DNA from 2 places in the Massilia sp. W12 genome. Region 2 is predicted to be linked to the other one. Evidence: predicted binding sites of a transcription regulator. Region 2 holds the regulator's gene; the other holds the start of a gene.

Region 1 (4,912 bases), 710 kb from region 2:
TGCAAGCTGCCGTCAGCGGCGTTGCCGCTGAAAGTGATATTCGCCGCCGCCAGCGCATTCGTGACGGCATTTGTGCCCGCCAGGGTGGCGTCCAGGCTGGCCGCTGTGACGCCGCTGCCGGCGCCCACGCCGCTGGCCTGGCTGGCGATTTCCACCCCGCCCACGCTCAGACTGTAAGTGCCGCTGCCGCTGGTGTCGATATCGCCGAATGTACTGGCCCCGCTGTTTCCAAACAGCGTCGCGCTGGTGGCGGTGGTGGAGGCGGTGGCGGTTACTCCGCTGGTGCTGGATTTTGCGTTAATCGCCGCCGCCAGCGCTTTCGCGCTCTTGGTGTTGCTGTCAGTACTGATGGCCACGCCGTTCAAACTCAAAGAACCGTCGGCAATGCCATTGCTGGCCACCGTGGCTGACAGATTGCTGCCAGCAATGCCAAACACACCGCCGGAAACTGTGCCGAAGCGGAAGGTGAGGGTGGTGCTGCCGCCGCCGCCAATCGCCGCTGTTGTGCTGGCTTTGCCGGCGGTGGCCAGGGCTTGCGACTGCGCCATTTGTTTGACATTGATGGCGTAAGAGCCGGCCACTGCTTTACTGGTCGCGCTCGCGCTCAACACCGCGCTGTCGCTGGCGTTGGCGGAGACCGATTGATAGGTCGCCTGATTTGATAAACTGCTCAAGGAAGATTGCAGGCTGGTGACGGCGCCGTTCAAGCTGCCAAGGGCGCTGATCTTGCCCTGCAAGGCGGTTTCCTTGGCATCGAGCTCTTTGAGGGGCTGAGCCTCGACCGCCATCAGCTTGGAAATCAAGCCGTTGATGTCGAGGCCGGAGCCAATGCCGGGGGAAGAAATGCCCACTTCAATCTCCTGTTTCAGAATGCTTCATTATTGTGGATTATCGGCATTGGCAAACCTGACTTTAGAGGGGAGAAAGCCTGCTTTTTCCTTTTCTTGACTGCTTTTTGCGTTATAGACGATTTATTGTGCAAAAGACAGAGTCAGGCCTCCGCCTGAGCGCTAAATGTGGAAAAAAGAGGTGAAAAGAGGAAAATCGGGCGTAAAGAAGCGCCTCTGCAGGCGCAAAGCATGCAGTCAAGGCGTTTGCCAACGCGAGCGCGTCAGGCGGAGTTCAGGCTTTTTGCTTAATCAATAAACCATGCACATTGTCCAAAGCCTTGGCGATTTCCAGTGCTTCATCAGAAGGAATCTGGCGTAATATTTCCTTGGTCTTGCGGTCCACCACCTTGATCACGGTGATGTTGGTGTCATCGTCAATTTTAAATTCAATATCCTGAGCCAGCGACTGCAACTGCTTATTGATATTTTTGACAGCCTCGTTCAACTTTTCCGGCGCAATCGCCGACTTGTTTTTTTCTACCGCCTTGTTGCTGTCAGCCGGGGTGGCGGCGTATTTTTCTTCCACCGCATTCGACGCATTGCTGGCAGCAGGCTGGGTTGTGGCCTGCGGCGGAGCGCCAGCGCGCTCATTGCGTTCGGCATACACCTGCCTCGGCTGAGCATTTGCGCCTATCGATTGGATATTCATGATCTACATCCTTCGCGAAAATTCCCCGGACGGAACCAGTCCGGCCAGGGAACCCTTCAACTTGAGTAATCCGCGTCTTTCGACGTTTATCCGGCGCCGCCGCCCAAGGCCGCGCCGCCGGTTTGCGCCGATTAACCGCGCAACAGCGACAATACGCCGTTGGGCAGAGAGTTGGCCTGCGCCAACATCGCTGTACCGGCCTGCTGCAGGATCTGGCCACGGGTCAGTTTTGCTGTTTCCGAGGCGAAGTCAGTATCCTGAATCCGGCTGCGCGATGCAGACAGGTTTTCAGACGTGGTTTGCACACTCACAACCGCGCTTTCAAAACGTGATTGCAATGCGCCGTAGGTAGCGCGCTGGCCATTCACTGCCGCCAAACCGGAGTCCACAATCTTCAGTGCGGCTTGAGCGCCGGACACGGTTGAGACGTCAACCGTCGAGATCGTGTTGAGGGTGGCGGAAGCGCCGGTGAAGTCAGTTGCAGTAATCGTGCCGCCCACAGCAAAACCCTTGTCAGAATTCAAACGCACGTAACCGATCGAGGTGGTGGAGTTGGTCGCGCCGCCGGCCACGGTGTAAGCCGCGCCCTGATTCGTGCCATCCGCCGCCAGGTTTTGATTGTCAAACGAAGCGGTTGCGTTCGTGCTGTTATTCTGAATCGAGATGTTATTGCCGGTGGAGTTGGTCAGGATGATGCCGTTGCTGGCGTCATTGATCTTGGCCGACACGCCGGTTTTGGAAGAAGCGTCATTGATCGCCGACACTGCAGCAGCCAGACCGCCGCTGGTGTTGGAGGTCACAGCAAAGGACACGTTGGCCGCAGTTGCGTTGTCCGAGGTGATCGCCAGAGAATAAGATTCACCTGCGGTGAAGCTCAACTGGGTTTTGGTTTCGGCGTCCGCTGTCACACCGGTCACTGCTGCATAGCCGTTTACAGTGGCGGCCACTGTTTTTGCAGTGTCCGAGGCTGTTACCGTCACAGACTGGGTGGACAAACCTTGAATGTCGAACGTGCCGGCAGTGTAAGCCACTGCAGCAGTATCGCCAGCCGCCACGCCATTGGTGCGGTATTCATTATTGCCGTAGTTATTGGTGCGGAAGTTGGCGGTGGTGGCGGTAATGGTCTGGCCGGCATTCGCGCCGACTTGGAACTGCGCCGAACCAAAGCTGCCGTCGAGCAATTTGAGGCCGTTGAATTCCGAAGTTTGCGCAATACGGTCGGCTTCGTTCAAGAGCTGACCGACTTCAGCCTGGATCGCTTTACGGTCGCCGGCTGAGTTCGTCGCATTCGCGGATTGCACCGCCAGTTCGCGCACACGCTGCAGAATGTCGCCGGTGGATTGCAACGAGCCTTCAGCAGTTTGCAGCAGCGAGATACCGTCGTTGGAATTGCGCTTGGCCTGATCCAGACCGCGGATTTGCGACGTGAAGCGTTCGGAAATCGCCAAGCCTGCAGCGTCGTCTTTTGCACTGTTAATACGCAAACCGGAAGACAGCCGTTGCAAAGAAGTGGACAGGGCCGATTGCGAGGTGTTGAGGTTGCGTTGTGCATTCAACGACGAGATATTGGTATTAATTACTGCAACCATGGTATTTCTCCTTTGATTGTCTTGCTATTGGCCTGCAGGCCAGCTTCGACCTTGGTCTGCCTCTGGCGCTTCGAGGCACTTAAACCGCAGTTGTACCGGGTATCGGATCGTCTTGTGAAAAATTGATAGCCGCCAGCAAAGAAAATTTTTTTATTCCGCTCTCAAGTCCTGCGCCTGATGCACGCTTAGACGGCGCATCCTGGCAAAACTTTAGGGTTAAAAAAAGAAAAAAATGCGCGAAGGAGAGCGTTTTTTTTCGTTTTTTTTCTTCCTATTTATTAAATGCCTGCTAGCATTGTTTCCGTGAGGAAATTTTTATTCACGCCGCACAGCCTTTATCGGCACGCCAACAGTGGGAGTTGATGTGCCGGGAGTTGTGGAAATTTATCCACAAAGAAACGTGTCCCGGAATGCGGAAATAATTGTTAACAAGTGAGATTTTCATGCAAAACAATTTGCACTCCGGCCTAAAGTTCGCAAGAACACAGACGTTAAGAAGGCAAGCGCAGTCTCGGCTGAAGTTGTGAAGGCAGCGGCAGCAAGAGTATTCGGTAGGGCGGTGAGCCGGGAAGTGAGTAAGGACCGTTTCCTGTAGCCCCTTGTTAAACGGGAACTATCTAGTAGTACCAAGGAGAAGAAAAATGGCCTCAATCTTGGATGGGATGACAACATCACAGATCGCCGAGCTGACCACCGCCCAGATCGCAGCTCTGGGTACGAGCGATTATGCAACGATGTCCACCAGTCAGGTCGGTGCACTGACCACAACCCAGATCACAGCAATAAAAACAGCACAGATTGCGGCGCTTTCCAGCGCAGGGATTTCCGCGCTGACCACCTCGCACATTGATGTGCTCTCCACCAGTCAAGTGAATGCCTTCCGCACCAGCCAGCTGGCCAGCATGGGCACTTCGCAAGTGGTGGCGATCACAACCACCGATCTGGCCTCGATGCGGACATCGCAAATCGTCGCCCTCGGCACAACCAATATCGCCGAACTGGGCACCTCGCAAATCAGCGCGCTGACCACCAGCCAGACAGCGAACCTGACCACAGGTCAAGTCAACGCCCTGGGCACCACGCAAATTGAAGCGATGGATACGGCAGATGTGGCAGCCTTGCGCTCGGCGCAGGTGGCGGCGCTGGGAACCAGCGCCGTTTCCACGTTTACCACCAGCCAATTCCAGGCATTGAGCACCAACGCTGTCGCGAATATGGGCACCAGCAATGTGGCGGCGCTGACCACCACACAGATTGACGCCATCCTGACCCGTCAATTAGCGGCCTTGACCACCGCCAGCGTGTCCAATCTCGGCACCTCACAATTAGTGGCCATCAACTCCGGCGCCATTGCCGCCTTGACCACCGCACAATCCGCAGCCTTGGGTTCGACCCAGGTTGAAGCACTGACCACTGCCCAGATCGCAGCGATGGAAACTGCCGACATGGCAGCCGTGAATTCGAGCGGCATCGCCGCCCTGGGCACCAGCCAAATCGATGTCATGACCACGGCGCAGACAGCCAATCTGCGCACGGCGCAATTGACCGCCCTGGGCACCACGGCAATCGCCGCAGTCACCACCTCCAATTTTATGGTGTTGGGCACCACGGCAATCGCCGCCCTGGGCACCAGCGCAGTCGCTGCGCTGACCACCTCGCAAATGGAAGTGATGAAGACATCGCAATTTGCTGCGATGCGGACTTCGCAAATCGTCGAATTGGGCACCAGTCAGTTTGCCGCAGTCGGCACATCAAATATCGCCGCGATACGCACGGCGCAGATT
Region 2 (4,912 bases):
GCATCATAAAAAAGTAAGGCATCCAAGTTTGCCAACCCCAAAAAATACGGCGTGGCTGCAAACAACCCTGCCCGGGCTGGCCGCGCCAAGTCTGTTTTTCCGCACACATTGCCGAAGCAGGCACAGTGCCGGCCATGGTGCGACAGATTCTACTGCGCCCCCATATTTGCTCCATATTTGCAGCGCATCATGTCTTTCATCGCAACCGTACCCAAGCAAAGGAAGACAACATGGCGCTGACAATTGCCTATTGCCCCTCAACCACTGAAGTCACCGCAGAAGACGACAATCTGGTCTATGGCGCATTGAATGATATCCGCATGGCCTGTGAGGCCGAAATTTGTATCAACGATGGCAATGCCAAACTCGGGCGGCTCGATACTGCGGGCGGCCGCCTGTACGTGGTCGGCCATGGCAATGGCGGCAGCGCGATCGGCGCTCATCATCATGAAAGCGCAGGCGCGCATGCCCTGGTGCAGCAATTATTGGAAGAAGGCATGCCGAAAAACCCGAAAAACCAGATTTTGATTCATCTGCACGCCTGCGCCACCGGGGCATCGGTGCGCGTCGCATATCACTTCAAACATAAACAACCGTATGTCGAACGGTTCTGCCGCGCCTTGCGTGAAGCCGGCTGCAGCAATTTCAAAGTGGTCGGCTATGCCGGTTTTGTCAACAATCTGGGACGGGTATCCACCAAGTACAACACCAGCGACGAAAGCAAGCGCAATTTTAATCAAGGCAGCATGCATAAAAATCTGAAGCTCGACGATGAAATTCTGGTGGTGTACGAAGTCACCACCACGGATTACAACAAGATTCATGGCAGCAAATGGAAACAGGAGGTCAGCCATCCGCTCGAAGGCTGGTGGCCGGAGACGTATTACGAAATCCATAAAGTCCCATAAAACAAACGCCGCATTTCCGGCGCCGGACAGCGCCATTCATCACAATACAGGAGCAAAACATGACCGTTATCGCCTATCACACCGGAACCCGGATGGTGAAAGCCAGTGAAGATATGGATGTCTATTATTCAATGCAAGATCTCAAATTGCGCTGCAACGCCAGCATCACCTGGCACAATGGCGCAGCCGGGCTGGAGCGGCTTGATACGCCGGGCGGCGAATTATATGTGGTGGGACATGGCCACGCCGGCGGCCGCATCGGCGCCCATGGCCATCCCTCAGTCGGCGCCCGCACCCTGCTGCGTCAATTGACTGAAGAAGGCTTGCCAGTCAATCCCGCGAATCTGATCACGATCTACCTGCACGCCTGTGCTACCGGGGCCTCGGTGCGCACCAATTATTGTTTATGGCGCAAAGACCCGTATGCCGAGCGCTTTGCCGCCGCGCTGGTGGATGCCGGTTTTAATAATTTCCACGTGGTGGGCTACGCCGGCTTTTTGAACTCATCCGGCCAGATGTGCATGAGTTATCACGTACAAAACGCCAGCAAACGGGAGTTTTCCGGGCTGGAACACCGGCAAGGCCACAATACGGACAAAGAAATCGTGTTTTTGGTGAAAGACGGCGATTACAGCAAAATCAGTGGCGCGAACTGGCAGCAGTTTTATAACAAACGCCGCAAAAATTCGCTCCTGCTCGATATCCGCAAAGTATGAGGCGGCCCCGCTCAGGGCGCAACGGCGGGCAGCGGGCCGCTGGTCGGCACTTCCACCACCTGATCGGGAATGCCGGTCAAAATTGTGATATTCACGCGCCGGTTACGCGCCCGTCCCTCGGCCTGATTATTATCGGCCACCGGACGGGTGGCGGCGTGTCCCACCGCACTCATGCGCTTTTCATCCACCCCGGCCTCAATAAATAAGCGCACCACGGCGGATGCGCGCGCGCTGGATAATTCCCAATTGGAAGCAAACAGCGCATTCGCAATCGGCAGATTATCGGTGTGCCCCTCGACTTGAATCGCGTGCTCATCCTCGCTCATCACAGTGGCCACCAAACGCAGGGTTTGATCAGACTCCGGCGAAAGACGCGCCTCACCGGGGGCAAACAAGACGCTGGCGTTGATTTCCACACTCACCCCGCGCACGCCCTGAGTGACGCGCACCTTGCCTTCTTTTTCCAGCGGGGCCAAGACTTTTTGCAGATTGCGCGCCATTTGCGTCATGGCGATACGCTCGCGTTTGATCGCTTCAGAGCGCTTGCGGCTGGCGATCTGCTGCGGCGTGATCAGGGGGATGGTATCCGGCCCGGGCTGGCCGGCGCGCGCAGCGCCAAACTCTGAACCCAGCGCGTCGGACAAAATTTTGTACTTGCCTTCATTCACCGAGGAAATCGCATACATCACCACAAAGAAGGCAAACAAGAGCGTAATAAAATCGGCGTAGGACACCAGCCAGCGTTCGCGGTTTTCAGGCGGTTCCTCGGGTTTGCGCCGCGCCATATGCTAGTCTCCCCAATGCGTGACGCGTTCCTCCACCACCCGCGTATTATCGCCGCTGGCGATATCCACAAACACCGACACCATGTGCTCACGCAGCGTGGTTTCGCGCTGCAACAGGGTGCGCAATTTGACGCCAATCGGCAAAAACACCAGATTCGCCAAGCCCACGCCGTAAATCGTGGCGACAAACGCGACGGCGATCCCGCTGCCCAATTTGGACGGTTCGGATAAATTGCCCATCACATGAATCAAGCCCAGCACCGCGCCCATGATGCCGATGGTCGGCGCATAACCGCCGGCGGCTTCCCAGATGCGCACCGCCTGCTGCTCGGCGCTTTCCCAGGCATTGATATCCTCTTCCAGAATCTCACGCAATTTGGCCGGCGCCACCCCGTCCACAATCAGACGCAAACCCTTGGCTTGAAACGGATCTTTGACCGCCTTGGCGTAGCGCTCCAGACTCAACATGCCTTCGCGCCTGGCGACTAAACTCCAGTTGGTCAGCTCACGCCCGATTTCCAGACTGCGATCAGGCGGCGGCTTAAACACCCAGCGCAGCATCAGCAGGCCACGGCGGAAAGCGCGCGGACGGCTTTGCAACAACACCGCCGCCAGCGTGCCGACCACCACCACCAGCATGGCGGTAGGTTGCAGCAAGACGGCAAGCTTGCCGCCTTCGAGCAACTGACCGCCTAACAGCGCAGCCAGGCCGAGCGCTAAGCCGGCTACACTTCCCCAGTCCACTTTTGCTCCCGCAAGGCGGCGCGCAGGCGCGCCACCGCCTGGGTATGCAATTGACTCACGCGCGATTCAGACACGCCCATCACCGCGCCGATTTCCTTCAAATTCAATTCCTGCTCGTAATACAAGCCCATTAAAAGCTTTTCGCGCTCAGGCAAACCGTCAATCGCCTGGATCACCGCCAGCCGGAAATCATCCTGCAACAGACTTTGCAAAGGGTCGCTGCCCTCGTCCACCAGATGGCGGTCAAGGAAATTGTCGCTGCCCTCACCATCATGGAAATCTTCGTAATACACCAGCTGATGGCCGCCGCTGTCGGACAGCATCTCCTGATATTCGGAAAGGGAAATTTTGAGCATCTTGGCGACTTCAGATTCGCTCGGCGGGTGGCCTAAACGCTGCTGCAAAATACTCATTGCTTCCTCGATCTTGCGCATATTCTGCCGCACGCTTCTGGGCATCCAGTCGCTGCTGCGCAACTCATCGAGCATAGCGCCCCGGATGCGCAACACGGCATAGGTTTCAAATTGGGCCCCGTGGGTCTCTTCATAGCGGCCAATGGCGTCTAACAGACCCATCATGCCCGCCTGGATCAAATCATCCACTTCGACGCTGGGCGGCAGCTTCGCCTTCATTTGATGGGCGAGCTTTTTGACCAGCGGCGCATGCATCTCCAGCAGGTGATCTTTTTCCGTTTTCCCTTTGGCCGTGTACATGTTTTATGGTTGTGGCTATCAAGTTCCGGCAAGCCTTGCGGAAAACGCCCCGCCCCGCTCGCCAGCCATCTGCGGCCATCCTGGAACCACACGCAGGCGGCCTGCCAAACGGCGATAAGCAACCGATGCCCCCGCCAAGGGAAAAGCATCGATCACCGCCTTGCCCAGGCGCGCCGCACGATAGACATATTCATCAGCAGGCACACTGCCCATTGATTTCAATTCCACCGCCAGATACCGGCTCGCTGCCCGGGCCATATTATCGTATACCAGTTTTGCTTCGCTTTCACTGGCGCCCGTCACCAGTATACCGAAAGGACGGCGGCCAAGGGTAAGACTGATGCTTTTGATCAATGCATAGCCGGCTTTTATTGAACGCGCGCTGTTGGATACCTGCAGCACGATCTCATTTTCAGCCATGGCTGGCAAGGCAAAACCGCAGGCCGGATCAAATTCCGCCTCCAGCACCAGTACGCTGGCGCGTTTGCACAGAGTGGAAAAGGCTTGATTCAAGGCTTGTCTGGCCGCCGGCAGCAGGCGGCGCGGGTTGATGCTGTGCGGCGCCAGCGTCGCCACTTGAAAGCCTTGCGGCGCCTGGCGCAGCATTTGATCCAGCTCGCACGCGTGTTGCGCCAGATCGGACAGCGCCGGGCCTTGCGCCAGACCGAGCCGGTTGGCCACGCTGCGGCTATGGCAACATGTGTCGAGCAAAACCACATCGGTGCCGGTGTCTGAGAGCGAGGCGCAGAGATTGACCAGCATCGCGCTGCGGTCTTCCTGATCAGTGGCGGAAAGAAAAGTGACAATCCGTGGCCGCGCCCCGGCCAGCATGCGGCGCAGGCCCTCGGCCTGATCGAAATCGAAATTAGCCAAGGCGCACCTCCATCGAGCGATTGTCCTCACGCTGCCGCGCCATCGCCATCACCAGCGGCAATTCAGCATCTTGCAGCTGATTGGCGCTGTTGTTATTGCGCAATGCGCGGTCAAGCAGGAATTGACGTTCAGCCAGGTGCAGGTCTTCCGGCACACGCTGGCCGTTAGCGACG

Evidence for each region. The regulator FliA, encoded in region 2, starts transcription of late flagellar genes. The targets are predictions, from matches to a motif close to CTAAAGTTTNNNNNNNNNNNGCCGNTA.
Region 1: V8J88_RS08830 (flagellin) is a predicted target of FliA. The motif match lies at 3,316-3,342, and genes of this name have one in related genera.

The regions. Positions count from the first base shown of each region.
Region 1 is NZ_CP147776.1:2,194,408-2,199,319, forward strand. It holds gene fliD (flagellar filament capping protein FliD) at 1-851, opposite strand, end outside; gene V8J88_RS08825 (flagellar protein FlaG) at 1,123-1,539, opposite strand; gene V8J88_RS08830 (flagellin) at 1,671-3,128, opposite strand; gene V8J88_RS08835 (heme utilization protein) at 3,791-4,912, shown strand, end outside.
Region 2 is NZ_CP147776.1:1,487,532-1,492,443, reverse strand. It holds gene V8J88_RS06035 (hypothetical protein) at 231-908, shown strand; gene V8J88_RS06030 (hypothetical protein) at 968-1,624, shown strand; gene motD (flagellar motor protein MotD) at 1,636-2,409, opposite strand; gene V8J88_RS06020 (flagellar motor protein) at 2,413-3,153, opposite strand; gene V8J88_RS06015 (RNA polymerase sigma factor FliA) at 3,135-3,866, opposite strand; gene V8J88_RS06010 (antiactivator of flagellar biosynthesis FleN protein) at 3,885-4,739, opposite strand; gene flhF (flagellar biosynthesis protein FlhF) at 4,732-4,912, opposite strand, start outside.